DNA from 2 places in the Echinicola jeungdonensis genome. Region 2 is predicted to be linked to the other one. Evidence: riboswitches for the same ligand, from Rfam matches in the RefSeq annotation. Region 2 holds a riboswitch; the other holds the start of a gene.
What was found. A riboswitch is a leader RNA that binds a small molecule or an ion and turns the genes downstream of it on or off. The one in region 2 is predicted to bind cobalamin.
Positions count from the first base shown of each region.

Region 1: it holds a riboswitch for cobalamin, as region 2 does, so the genes downstream of both, QWY93_RS20015 (hypothetical protein) here and QWY93_RS17065 (TonB-dependent receptor plug domain-containing protein) in region 2, are expected to answer to the same signal.

Region 1 is NZ_JAUFQT010000001.1:3,214,979-3,222,345, forward strand. It holds gene QWY93_RS13395 (SusC/RagA family TonB-linked outer membrane protein) at 1-1,476, opposite strand, end outside; gene QWY93_RS13400 (carboxypeptidase-like regulatory domain-containing protein) at 1,446-1,772, opposite strand; gene QWY93_RS13405 (AraC family transcriptional regulator) at 2,293-3,180, shown strand; gene QWY93_RS13410 (cupin domain-containing protein) at 3,227-3,709, opposite strand; gene QWY93_RS19700 (acyltransferase) at 3,722-3,958, opposite strand; gene QWY93_RS19705 (LbetaH domain-containing protein) at 3,991-4,305, opposite strand; cobalamin riboswitch at 4,554-4,749, shown strand; gene QWY93_RS20015 (hypothetical protein) at 4,923-6,152, shown strand; partial or broken gene QWY93_RS20020 (hypothetical protein) at 6,137-6,984, shown strand; gene QWY93_RS20025 (hypothetical protein) at 6,885-7,244, shown strand.
Region 2 is NZ_JAUFQT010000002.1:876,257-883,623, forward strand. It holds gene mgrA (L-glyceraldehyde 3-phosphate reductase) at 236-1,231, shown strand; cobalamin riboswitch at 1,399-1,594, shown strand; gene QWY93_RS17065 (TonB-dependent receptor plug domain-containing protein) at 1,709-3,619, shown strand; gene QWY93_RS17070 (DUF5522 domain-containing protein) at 3,821-3,973, shown strand; gene QWY93_RS17075 (bifunctional adenosylcobinamide kinase/adenosylcobinamide-phosphate guanylyltransferase) at 3,970-4,479, shown strand; gene QWY93_RS17080 (Dph6-related ATP pyrophosphatase) at 4,482-5,210, shown strand; gene cobT (nicotinate-nucleotide--dimethylbenzimidazole phosphoribosyltransferase) at 5,213-6,262, shown strand; gene QWY93_RS17090 (adenosylcobinamide-GDP ribazoletransferase) at 6,320-7,126, shown strand; gene cobC (alpha-ribazole phosphatase) at 7,111-7,367, shown strand, end outside.

The DNA.
Region 1 (7,367 bases), on a different contig from region 2:
TTCTCTTCGGCTTGAAAATGGAGTCAAAATGTCCGGACCTCCCTGAAGGGTTGCCTGATCTACCGAAGATGCGGTAATACCACGGGTGGTACTTCTAAAAAATTTATTCACTTCTCTTTGATAAGTATATCCCACCACTGCATCTACAAAATGATCTCCACCAAAGTCGTTGGTATACGTTATAAGGTTCTCATTCAAAATGTTTGCTGAATGCCTGTTAGCAAGAGTTAATTCACCTGAATTATCTCTACCAATTCTAGTCGTAACGGTAGGGAAGAAACTGGTCCTATTGATATTTAAAATATCTGCTCCAATACTACTTTTTACTTTCAAATGATCTGTAATATTCAATGTAAATGTTGTATTTCCAAGAACACGGTTGGTGATATCTTCATCTGTAGCATATTCCAGCTCTTGCAGGGGATTAATCAAAAAACGTCCGTCATAAGAAGCAAGGGCATAAGTTCCATCTTCATTATAAACCGGGGTTGTAGGATCTAAACCTAATGCTGTAATAATAGTTCCTCCCGGCCCTCCTTGATCTGTAGGTGCATTGTTGGACGCCGTGCGGTTGTATGACCAGCTTGAACTTACATTTAAAAAGTCATCAAATGCAGAATTATCCAGATTTAATCTTATACCGTATCTTTTAAAATTCGTTTTCTTTATGATACCCGCATTATCATGGTAATTACCCGTTAATGCATATTTATTGTCTTTATTTCCGCCAGAAAATGTAATCTGGTGATTTTGAATGTAACCTGTTCTTGTTACCTCATCCAGCCAGTTTGTCCCTTCTCCAAATGCGTTAATCTCCTCCTGAGTATAAATAGGAGATCCTCCCTGGCTTTGCTCAAGAATGTTTAAATAAGTAGCATATTCAGCACCATTTAAAACTTCTATAGGATTAGACATTGTTTGAGTTGAGTAAGAACCATCATAACTAAATTTTGGTTTACCCGCTTTACCACGCTTAGTAGTAATTAAAACTACCCCGTTGGACCCTCTGGAACCATATATCGAAGTTGCAGAAGCATCCTTTAACACCTCGATAGATTCTATATCATTTGGATTAATAGACGCCATTACGTTGGCAGATTGCCTATTCCCTCCTGCACTATAAGCTCCATTGTTTGGATAAATAGGAAAACCGTCCACAACATATAATGGCTCACTTCCGCTATTAATTGAATTAGAACCCCTAATTCTTACCGACACCCCACCTCCGGGAGCTGCTGATGTTTGCGTCACCTGAACTCCTGGCGCCCTTGCTTGGATGGCCTGATCTACAGAAGTAATAGGTAATTCTTTTACAGCTTCTCCATCTATTGAAGATACAGCACCTGTAAGATCACTTCTTTTGGTTTCACCATATCCCACCACCACAACTTCATCCAGTTGGGCAAAATCTGGTTCCAAGGTGATATTTATTTGTGACTGATTGTTTACAGGAACTTCCTGACTAATATAGCCCACAAGGAAAAAGACAAAATTGCCTCTGCTGGATTGGAAACATTCAGGGAATAATTTCCTTCAAAATCTGTAACTGTTCCAGTACTGGATCCTTTTACAAGGACGGTTGCCCCTGGAATAGGCAATTGGTCCTCTCCTGAGATTACCTTTCCGGTAATTTCCTGGGATTGTGCCAAACCTAGTTTTGTAAAGGTCATCAAAATGATAACCCCAAGCATTTTGGCCATTGTTATAGGGTCAATTATCCTGCTATTACAGGAGTTAAACCCTTTTAACCATTTTTGTGAAAACTGTTTCATAAGGATGTTATTTTGGATATTAATTAGATTTTCTTTAGGTAATCAAAACGCGCTATTAATATAGCGTCACCATATTTTATTTCAACAAACTTATTGTTTGAAATTATTTATTACTCCAAAGCAATAGTATTCCAAATTAAGTTTCGAAATTGATTATCCAAACCTTTGCATATTGGTTTTATGGACTTGTACGCTCCCATTTATTTAATATTTATTCTTAAGCTAATTTTGTCAGTCGTAAATTTCCCACAACTGAGTAAAACATGTTTATTCCTATAGTATTTCATTAATTATTGTTTGTATTTCTACGGAGCTCCTATCAGAATAATTAAAACCAACAATTCTTTTAATACAGAATAAACAGTAGGTTTATAATCATTTAATAAATCATTATGACTCAAATGTAGCCCAATAAGGCAGGAGGTAAATGGACAATGATATTTTACACATGGACAAAAGCACAAATTTTTAAAAATAAAAATATGATTATATTAGCACTACAATCACCCTATACTGTTATATGAAAAATAAGCCAACACTAAAAACCGGTTTTAAAGGAGAAAAAATCAATGTAATCCCAAGAAGACTGTTAACAGATTATTCAAAAAGAGAACTTACTAAAAACTTATACTTAACTGATATTGGTTATTTTCCAAAAGCGCTTCATCACTTCCGGAAAAGACCACAGGGTTGCCCTGAGTACATTTTAATTTATTGTATTGAAGGAAAGGGAACCATCAAAATTAATCAATCCAGTTTTCAGCTAACTCCCAATTCTTTTTACATCATCGAGTCAAAGCAGAATCACGCCTATTTTTCGGATGAGAAAAATCCTTGGTCCATTTTCTGGGTTCATTTTACAGGTGTAAATGCGAAGGAAATTTTTCAAAGGTTCAGAAAACAGAATAATAACCAACCCATCATTATCCCTTTTGAGAAAAACCGGATTGCAGAGTTTGAATACATGATTGACCTTTTTAAAAATGGTATTTCGGAGGAAATATTCGAGTATTCGAGCATGTTGCTTCATAAAACCCTAGGTTCCTTTATTTATTATTCTATTAAGTCAAACAAAAAGGTTCAGTCTTCCAACGAAGATTTAGTCAATGAAATCATTGACTATTTGAACCAACATATTTACGACACGGTGACCATTGAGGAAATTTCACGTACGTTTAATAAGTCTTCCTCCACCATTTTTTCACTTTTCAAAAAAAAGACCGGCCAATCACTGATCCATTTTTTCAATTTATTAAAAGTCCAAAAAGCTTGTGAGCTTTTCAATCTAACTAACATGTCTGTAAAAGAAATCAGCTACGAACTGAACTTTCAGGATCCACTTTATTTTTCGAGGTTATTTAAAAAATACATGGGGGTATCCCCATCAACGTATAAAAATGAGCTTTAAAAGCCAAACCTATTACCGATTACATTTAAACCAGGAAAGGGATCATTTATTCACCAACATTGTACTCTTCATCAGTCACCGGCTCCATCCATTCTACTATGCCTTTCTCAGTATTTGGAACAATATACATTTGCTGTAAACCGGTATCAGGACTTGCACCATGCCAATGACGGGTATTGGGAGGGCATTTTACTATATCCCCTTTTTTCATTACCTGAATGGGCTCCCCTTCGATTTGGTGATAGCCTACACCATCAGTAATAATAAGGATTTGGCCTCCAGGATGGGTATGCCAGTTGCTTCTTGCCCCTGGTTCAAAAAAAACATTTCCCACCAAAGTGGTATAAGTTGAATCATTGGGCACAAGGCCATAATTGTAGGCTTTGCCAGTAAAATACTCAGAAGGTCCTAACTTCCCTTTAGGGAAAATGGCTTCCAAATCTTTTTGTTCTGTTTCGGATGAATCTTGTCCTTGACACCCCTGGAGAACCAAAGCTGAGAATACTAATAACAGATTGATATTTTTCATAATATAAGAAATTTATTGACCTATTTTCTTAATAACCTTTGCAGGAACACCTGCCACAAAACAGTTTGAGGGCACATCTTTTGTTACCACCGCACCTGCAGCTACTACCGAGTTTTCACCAATGGTAACCCTGGGAAGGATGGTAGCAATGGCACCGACCCAGACATTCCTTTTTATTATCACTTCTGCAGGAACCATGGTCTTTCGGGAGGCAATCTCCACTGGATGGTTTTCGGAGCTTATATTCACCCGTGGGCCAAGCATCACTTCATCTTCAATAGTTATACCCCTAAATCCAAAAAGCTGCAGGCATGGTTGATAAACACATTTTTCCCCAGCTTTATATTTTTTCCAACATTGGTATAAAATGGCGTAAACAATGTGGTACTTTCATCAATTGGGCTTCCTATGATCTCGGAGAGCCATGACCGAATTTCCTGGATATTACAAGCTGAATTCAGTTTCACAGAAAGCTTGATGGTCTCATTAACTGCCTTCCTAATCTTCCCGTAATCCGGGTCATCCATGGAAATCACTTCCCCTGACCTCAGCCTTTCAAAAATATCTTTTGCTTGGTTTGTCTGGTGCTTTCCCATTCTGTATGAACTTGATTTTCCATTACAAATGTATACCTAGAAATCTATTAGAAATTAATGATTTTCAAATCAAAAAGTAAGAAATTCAAACCCACATTTCAGTTCAAGTCCTAAAATATGGCCTTAAATAATAAAAGGGTTATTGCAATCAGCATTGATATAGAGGAAAACCAATAACTAATTTACCCAACAACCAATTACTTTAACCGAATTCCCTATATTTGCAGCCCAAAGTTCTTTACTTGATTTCTTCATCTTCCAATATAGGTCCTTGACCAAGGTCAGGGTGAATAGGGAACCGTGTGAAAATCACGGGCTGTCGCGCAACTGTAAGTAATGGAAAAGTTTTTACCCTTAGTGGTCCACTGTCCCGATAACCATCGGGGTGGGAAGGACGGTAAAAATGTTACAAGCCAGGAGACCTGCCTATATTGAAATGACAATGCTTTCGCGATTTGAAGCCCTGTCAAGTAGGATGCTTTTTCCAAAAAATTATGGGACTCGTGTGCCTAAGGAAAAAGTATATCCTGTTTTTCACCTCCACTTCTTATCCGCAGGGCATTGTGAAGTTTAGCTAAAGGCTTTTGACCTATTTATCACGTTAAAAGTTTAAAATTATGCTAACGCACAATCTTGGCTACCCGCGGATTGGTAGCAAAAGACAACTCAAAAAGGCCAGTGAAGCTTACTGGGCCGGAAAATCAACCCTTCGTGAACTCCAGGAAACCGGTGCAAACATCCGGGAAGAAAATTGGAAAATCCAACAGGAAGCAGGCATTGACCTGATCCCTTCCAATGATTTTTCCTTCTACGATCAGGTTTTGGACATGTCCTTTACCGTTGGTGCTATTCCTGAAAGATACCATGAGATTGTAACTGACCAGAAAAAACCTGAACTGGACCTTTATTTTGCCATGGCCCGGGGCTATCAGAAAAATGGCCTTGATATCATTGCCATGGAAATGACCAAATGGTTCGATACCAATTACCATTATATCGTTCCTGAATTTAAAAAGAATCAGCCCTTTAAACTCTTCTCCACAAAAATCCTGGATGAGTTCAAAGAGGCAAAAAGACAGGGTATCATCACCAAACCTGTCATCCTTGGACCGGTCTCCTACCTCCTATTGGGTAAAGAAAAGGAAAAAGGTTTTAAGCGAATTGAGCTGATCAAAAACCTTGTCCCTGTTTATTTGGACATCCTCAAAAAACTGGAGGAATCAAACGCTACCTGGGTACAATTGGATGAACCTTTTCTTGCCATGGATCTGGATCAGGAAGAAAAGGAAGCTTTTGAATATACATACAAAACCATCCGCAAAGCTTGTCCGAACCTTAAAATCCTTTTGACCACTTATTTTGGCGGCCTGGATGAAAATTTGGACCTGGCTTGTGAATTGCCAGTTTGTGGCCTGCATTTGGATTTGGTCCGGGCTCCAAAACAACTTGAAAAGACATTGGATAAACTTCCGCAAAACCTAAGCCTTTCTTTAGGATTGGTAGATGGAAGGAATATCTGGAAAAATGATTTCAAAGCTTCTTTGGAATTACTTGAATTGGCCAAAGGCAAGAAAAGTGAAAACCGCCTATTGATAGCTTCCAGTTGCTCTTTGCTTCATTCACCCTGTGACTTGGAGGAGGAAAAATCTGGCTCAGGGTTGACGGCTGAGATCCAACAATGGTTGGCTTTTGCCAAGCAAAAAGTCGGTGAAATTGCAAGCTTGAAGCAACTAGCTTTGGATTCCGGTTTGCCGGAAACCAACAATTATTGGAGGAAAATCAAAAAGCTATCCAATCTAAAAAAACCTCTTCCATCATCCATAAACAAGAGGTGGGACAGGCTGTAAGCAGCCTTACACCAGGCCATAGCACGAGGAATAAGCCTTTTGGAGAAAGGAGAAAACTTCAAACCCCAAACCTGAACCTTCCACTTTTCCCAACCACAACCATTGGTTCCTTTCCTCAAACCAAGGAGGTAAGGCAATGGCGAGCTCTAAAGAAAAAGGGGAAATTGACTCAAAATCAATATGATGAGCTGATCAAAAGTGAAACCGAAATGGCAATACGTTGGCAGGAAGGAATTGGATTGGATGTTTTGGTTCATGGGGAGTTTGAAAGAAATGATATGGTTGAATATTTCGGGGAGCAATTGGAAGGCTTTGTCTTCACCCAAAATGGCTGGGTCCAAAGTTATGGTTCCCGCTGCGTTAAACCTCCCATTATTTATGGAGACGTTTCCCGTCCTGAGCCTATGACCGTTGGTTGGACTTCTTTTGCCCAATCCCTGACAGAAAAAATGTAAAAGGAATGCTCACAGGGCCGGTAACCATTTTGCAATGGTCCTTTGTCCGAAATGACCAGCCCAGATCAACCACTTGTCAGCAAATTGCCCTGGCTATCAGAGAAGAGGTGGCTGATTTGGAAAAAGAAGGCATCAAGATCATCCAAATTGATGAACCTGCCCTAAGGGAAGGTTTGCCCTTAAGGCAGTCCGACTGGGAAGCCTATCTGGACTGGGCTGTAGAATGTTTCCGAATCTCTGCATCAGTGGTGGAGGACAAACCCAAATCCATACACACATGTGCTATTCAGAGTTTAATGATATCATCAAACATATTGCTGGCATGGATGCTGATGTCATTACCATCGAATGTTCCAGGTCTCAAATGGAGTTATTAGATGCTTTTGCTGAGTTCCAATACCCCAATGAAATTGGTCCAGGGGTTTATGACATCCACTCTCCAAGGATACCTTCCAAAGAGGAAATGGTTGAATTGCTAGAAAAAGCTAAATCCGTATTACCGGAGGAACAGCTTTGGGTCAACCCTGACTGTGGCCTTAAAACCAGAGGATGGAAAGAAACTGAGCCAGCTTTGGAGCGCATGGTACAAGCTGCTAAAGCACTTAGAAAAACCACAGTTGCTGGTATCGAAAATTAAACAATTACCCCACCGGGCAGGTTAATTACTTGCCCGGTATAATTTCTATTTGCAATGACAATTTTTTCAAAGCCATCCAAAAAAGCCTCCTCCGTTCCTCTTCACTGTTGGGACATCATTGCC
Region 2 (7,367 bases):
TTTGTTCTTTAAAATATATTTTCAGGATTTCATAATTCATCATCAACTCCTTAGATATTTTTTTGTTGAATAATTTCTTCTGATCAAGGGAAAAACCTGAAAGAATTTTTTCATTGCCCTCCTACCCAAATCCATTTAAGAAATTACATTTCAGCCGCCTTTTATTCTCACTTGGAATGAATAACCTAATTAAATACCTATATTCATGGTTTTGTATTAATAGATAATTGATAATATGCAAACCTATCAACCTAACCCAAAACGTTACCAAAATATGATTTACCGGCGCTGTGGAAATAGCGGCCTGAAACTATCTGCCCTCTCCTTAGGCCTTTGGCACAATTTCGGGGATGTGGACAGTATTGAAAATTCCAGAAAACTTTTGCGTACGGCATTTGATGCTGGAATTACGCATTTTGATTTGGCCAATAATTATGGGCCACCTCCCGGTTCCGCTGAAGAAAATTTCGGAAAAATATTGAAAACAGACTTCCATGGCCTTCGGGACCAAATGGTTATTTCCTCCAAGGCAGGTTATTATATGTGGGAAGGCCCATATGGGGATTGGGGCTCCAAAAAATACCTGATTTCAAGCCTGGACCAAAGCCTTAATAGACTGGGACTGGACTATGTTGATATTTTTTATCATCACCGTCCAGACCCTGAAACTCCTTTAGAAGAAACCATGGGGGCATTGCACCAAATCGTCCAACAAGGAAAAGCCCTTTATGTGGGCCTCTCCAATTATAAGAAAGAGGAAGCAGCAAAAGCTTTTAAAATCCTTAAGGACCTGGGAACTCCCTGCTTAATCCACCAGCCCAAATACTCCATGTTTGTACGTTGGGTGGAAAATGGCTTAATGGACCTCTTGGGCAAAGAAAAAGTGGGCTGCATTCCTTTTTCCCCCCTTGCTCAAGGCATGTTGACCAATAAATATCTTCATGGAATTCCAGAAGACTCCAGGGCTGCCAAATCACACGGTTTCCTAAAAACAGACCAAATTACCGAGGACAACCTTTCCAAAATCAAATCACTTAATGAGCTGGCCAAGGAAAGGGAGCAAAGCCTTGCCCAAATGGCATTAGCTTGGTTATTAAAGGATGAAAGGGTGACCTCAGTATTAATCGGTGCCAGTAAAACCAGTCAATTGGAAGATTCCATTGCTTGTTTAAACAATATTCAATTCACCGAAGAGGAATTGGTTAAAATCGAAAATATACTTGAATCTTAAAAATTTATTCCTGCAAAAAGGTGTGGAAATAAAAATTCCACACCTTTTTCTTCCCCCTAAACCTCAACTTATTTCCATTTGAATTCCTTACTTCCACCCATTGTTATAACTTTAAAAGCTTAGTCTAACTAAGAACAAAATTGATGAGGAATTAAATATTTTCCTTTATCTTTGCACCAGTTTTTGGTATCCCTTTACATAAAAGGGATTTAAAAGGGAATCCGGTGAAATTCCGGAACTGTACCCGCAGCTGTAAGCTTCATCATAGCTTTGGAAAATCAGCACCACTGTGTGCCTTAGGCGCATGGGAAGGTCATCCAAAGTGAAGTAAGTCAGAAGACCTGCCAATTTCTACCACTTAATTCAGAGCTTTCGGGTGAAAAGCAATGGAGTCAGCCTTTAATTAAGTAAAGGCCCTTTTACATTTCCCCAGAAAGTTCATAGTGTCCACAATCTTAAAAACCAATTTTAAACGCTATGAACACCCAATTTGTTCAACTGCCCATTAAAGGCAGAAAGTGGGCTATACCCGCCCTATTGATTACTTTCCTTTTAGGAACTCAAAACTCATTTTCCCAGGATACTACCGAACTTGATGAAGTGGTGGTTATTGGGACGAAGTTTGAAATCCCGGTAGAAAAATCTGGAAAAACCATCTACAAACTTTCCCAGCAAGACCTGGAAAGAAATGCAGGAAAATCTGTAGCCGATATCCTAAATGAGGTACCCGGCATTCAAATGGATGGTAACTTTGGCTCTCCTGGAACCAATATCAGTTATTTTGTAAGAGGTGCAAGCAGCAAAAACACCCTGATCCTCATTGATGGCCTTCCCATTAATGATCCCTCAAACATTTCCTCAACTTATGACCTTAGATTGCTTTCGCTAAACCAAGTAGAATCTATCGAGGTATTAAAGGGCGGCCTTAGTACGCTATACGGAACTGGAGCTTCAGCAGCTGTCATCAACATCAAGCTCAAGGAAAGCAAAGGAAACAAACCTTTTGGTGGAAGTGTTGATTTTAATGCTGGGTCATTCGGTACTTATAATGGCAACCTTAGCTTCAATGGCAAAAAGGATAAATTCAGCTATTTGGTCTCTGGAAATTTTTTGACCTCTGAAGGCTTTTCTTCCGCTTCCGATGAGCAGGCCACTATCCCTTTTGGAAAAGATGGTTTGGACCGTAAAAATGCCCTGTTAAAATTAGGGTATGAATTTTCAGAAAAATTCAACCTGGATTTTTTTACAGGCTACGATGACATGGAAGCCGATTATGATCAAGGAACCTTTGCAGATGCGGATTTCCAACAAATCAATAACCAATTAAGGTTTGGCATTACACCCTCCTATAAATATGCAAAAGGTAAGGTAAGCCTGAAGTCTGTTTACAACCTGAATGAAAGGGAATTTATCAGTAATTTCCCCTCCGAGTACAAGGGAAGAAACCTTCAAATAGACCTCACCCAGGAACATAATATTTTGCCAGGCTTAAAAGGGCTATGGGGTGTTAATTTGCAGCAATTCTCCTATGAACAACCCGGGGAACTTGATTTTAAATCCAATAAATTCACTTTGGTGGATCCCTATGCCTCTTTCTTCTATGAGGCTCAATCAGGTTTTAACCTTCATGCAGGTGCCAGGGTAAATACCCACTCCGAATATGACCACAAATTCATCTATAATGTGAACCCAAGCTACTATGTGCCTATTTCCTCATCGGTATCGTTAAAAGTATTGGCTTCTATCTCCACCTCTTATATCACACCCTCTCTGTACCAAATAAATTCTCCACAATATGGGAATGACATGCTCAACCCCGAAGAGTCTTTAAATTATGAACAGGGAGTTTCTTTATATGTTGGAAAGGAGTTTACATTAAACCTTGTTCATTTTACTAGAGATGAAACCAGCCCTATTGATTTTGTTTCCATATTCGATGAAGATGGTTCCTATATCGGTGGGCAATATCAAAATACCGAAGCAGAAAGAAGTGTTGAAGGATTTGAAGCAGACTTTTCTTGGACACCCAATAAGTATTTGGACCTGTCTGGCCATTATGCCCATGTAAATACCGATAAACCTAGCACATTTTACCGGGTTCCCAAAAATAAATGGGGTTGGACGGTGAATGCACAGCCAATCGAAAACACTGAATTTTCCTTAAAATACAATTTCACAGGAAAAAGAACCTTCTATGATTTCAGTGAAGGGGAGATGGAATTGGAAGGTTTTGGTTTAGTTGACCTATACATACAACGGACTTTATTAGAAAATAAATTAAGGGTATATGGGGCCATCAATAACCTTATTGATGAAGAATTTACCGCTATATACGGATATACCACCAGAGGAAGGACCTTTTCTTTGGGAGCCCAATATCAGTTTTAATTAATGGAAAAGCACTGCCCCCATTGCCAAACAAAATTTACTTGTTCTGACTCCTGTTGGTGCAGTGCTTTTCCTCCTATTGTCCCCTTGGAAAAATCAAAGGGATGCCTCTGCCCTACCTGTTTAAAATCAGAAGTACAACGAAGGATATCAGACTGGATATCTACCCTTACTCCTCAAAAAATTAAGACGGTCCAGAAAATGGGCCTCCCTGATCAATTGATAGAAGGCATTGATTACACCCTTAATAAGCAGGGATTTTTTGTATTTTCGGCATGGTACCTGCTCAGAAAAGGGAAATGTTGTGGAAATGGGTGCCAAAATTGTCCATATCAAGAAATTAAAAAGGCATGATATATTACATTACAGGAGGTGAAAGATCGGGAAAAAGCCGCCATGCGCAGGAATTGGCCAAACAACTTTCTGACAGTCCCCACTACTTGGCAACCTCCAGAATTTGGGATGAGGATTTTAAAAAAAGGGTGGACAGACATTTGGCTGACCGGGATAATAGCTGGACCACCATAGAGGAAGAGAAATACTTGAGCAAAGTGGAAATTGAAGGAAAGGTAGTGGTCCTGGACTGTGTCACGCTTTGGCTGACCAATTGGTTTGCGGATTCAAAAAATGACCTTAATCTTTGTCTTCAGTCCTGCAAAGATGAATTAGATCAAATTTTTCAGAATGCCCAAAATACCAATCTGATCATTATTTCCAATGAAATCGGTATGGGCTTGCATGCCCAAACTGAAGTAGGGAGGAAATTTACAGAACTTCAAGGCTGGATCAATCAATACATTGCCCAAAAGGCAGACAAAGCCATATTTATGGTTTCCGGACTCCCCTTACAACTGAAATGAAAATGATTAAAAGTATATTTAATTGGAGCGGTGGAAAGGACAGTGCATTGGCGCTTTATAAGGTTTTGAATGAGGGTCAATTTGAAATCCATACCTTAATGACCACTGTCAACAGCCATTTTAACCGGATTTCAATGCATGGAGTTCGGAAAGAACTTTTACAGGCCCAGGGTAAATCTATTGGGCTTCCAATAAAAGAAATTCTCCTCCCAGAAATGCCCAGCATGTCCGAATATGATCAAACCATGAAAAACACCCTATCAGGGCTGAAAAAAGAAGGGATTACCCATAGCATTTTTGGGGATATTTTTTTGGAAGACCTCAAACAATACAGGGAAGACCGCCTGGCTGAAGTGGGTATAAAAGGCCATTTCCCCCTCTGGAAAAAAGACACAAAGGAGCTGATCCATGAATTTATTGATTTGGGATTCAAAACCATTGTGATCTGCACCAAAGCGGAATTATTGCCTTCGGAATTTGCGGGCCGAATCATCGACAAAGAATTTCTTAAAGACCTTCCAAAAGATGTAGATCCTTGTGGGGAAAACGGGGAATTTCACACTTTCGTTTATGATGGGCCTATTTTTAAAGAACCTGTTTCCTTTAGCTTGGGTGAAAAAGTATTTAAATCCTACAATGCGCCTAAAGACAAAAATGATAGCTGTTTGCCGGCAGATGAGAAGCCTAAACCTCAGGCAGGATTCCATTATTGTGACCTCATTCCTGATTAAGTATGAAGAAATTTAATATTAAAACTCCTGACCAGGGAATAAAAGGAGCCCTCCAGACCAAAATTGATTTGAAAACAAAACCTCCTGGTTCATTGGGAAGTTTGGAAGCACTGGCCTTACAAATCGGATTGATTCAGCAAAGCACTTCTCCACAGATCCATCAACCTCATTTGGTTGTTTTTGCTGCCGACCATGGCATTTCCAAAGAGGGTTTAGTCAATCCTTTTCCTCAGGAGGTTACCTTTCAAATGGTCATGAATTTCCTGTCAGGCAAAGCTGCGGTCAATGTTTTGGCTAATCAACACAATTTGGAGGTGACCATTGTAGATGCTGGCGTCAATTATAATTTTGGAGCGCTTCCAAACCTGGTGGATCAAAAGGTAGACTTTGGCACCAAAAATTACCTTTATGGGCCTGCAATGACCAGGGGTCAATGTGAAATGGCCATTGAAAAAGGAGCCAATCTGGTTAATCAAATCGCTGCAAAGGGTTGCAATACCATTGGTTTTGGAGAAATGGGCATTGCCAACACCTCTTCAGCTTCTCTGTTGATGCATCATATTTGTCAAACTAAATTGGAAGACTGTGTGGGCAAGGGGACCGGAGCAAATCCAGAGCAATTAAAAACCAAACTGGTTACCCTTCAAAAGGTCTTGGAAAAACATCAACAGGTAAACTCCAAAGATCCCATGGAACTATTGGCAACATTCGGGGGATTTGAAATTGCACAGATTTGTGGAGCCATGCTTCAGGCTGCAGAAAATAGAATGTTGATTTTGGTGGATGGATTTATCGCCACCGCGGCACTTTTGGTAGCTAATCAAATTATTCCTGAAATTCATGCCTATTGTGTTTTTGCCCATTGTTCTGGAGAAAAAGGTCACGAAGCCATGCTGGAATATTTGAAAGCCAGTCCACTATTAAAACTTGGCATGAGATTGGGAGAGGGTTCAGGAGCTGCAGTGGCTTTCCCTCTTATCCAATCGGCCTGTACTTTCCTCAATGAAATGGCCAGTTTCGAAAGTGCAGGAGTCAGCCAAAAATCAAACTAAACAATTATTTTGACTTAAATTCAACCAAGGAAACCCAAAATAAAAACTCTAATTAAAATGAAGAGAGAAATTCAGGCCATTTTTACAGCTGTGATGTTTTATACCAGAATTCCATGTCCATCATGGGTAGATCATTCCGAGGAATACTTACAGCTTTCCAGAAAGTATTTTCCTTTAATTGGATGGGCAGTTGGAGGAATTTCCGGATTGGTTTTCCTGGTATTATTCCAGGTTTTTCCTTCCGAATTGGCCATTATTTTTTCAATGGTTACTGGAGTAATCATGACTGGAGCTTTTCATGAAGATGGCTTTGCCGATACCATGGATGGCTTTGGGGGAGGCTGGACTAAAGAAAAAATTTTGCTGATCATGAAGGATAGCAAGTTGGGCACCTATGGAGCCATTGGCCTGTTTTTGATGCTGGCTATCAAATTTTTGGCATTATATGCCCTGGTTGATTGGGTGAAAGGGAATGCCATTTCCAATGATTTTTATTTGAAGCTGTGGGGCATATTTATTGCTGGCCATACCATAAGCAGATTTGTGGCGTTTACTTTCTTCCGTACTCACCAATATGCAAAAGCCAATGATGAAGTGGGAAGTAAATCCAAACCTTTGGCCACAAGTGGGATTTCTATTTCCGATTATTTTATCGGGGCGGTTTTCGGATTAATACCGCTGACCTTTCTGGAGAATTATGCAGTATTTTTGGTGTTGATCCCATGTTTTATTGCCAAATGGTGGATGGGAAGTTGGTTCAAAAAATGGATTGGAGGATATACAGGAGATTGCCTGGGGGCAGTACAACAAGTGGTTGAAATAATTTTTTACTTAAGCTTAATGCTGGTATGGAAATATATCTGATCCGGCATACCAGCCCAAAAGTTGCCAAAGGAATTTGCTATGGACAATCTGATCTCCCATTAACAGAGACTTTCCATGATGAGGTTGAATGCATCAAAAAGGAATTGGAAGGACTGGAAGGAGAATATAAAGTTTACTCCAGCCCCTTACTCCGCTGCCATAGCTTGGCCAATGCCTTATTTTCTCAAGTCCCAATACTTGACCGCCGGTTAATGGAATTGAATTTTGGGGATTGGGAAAT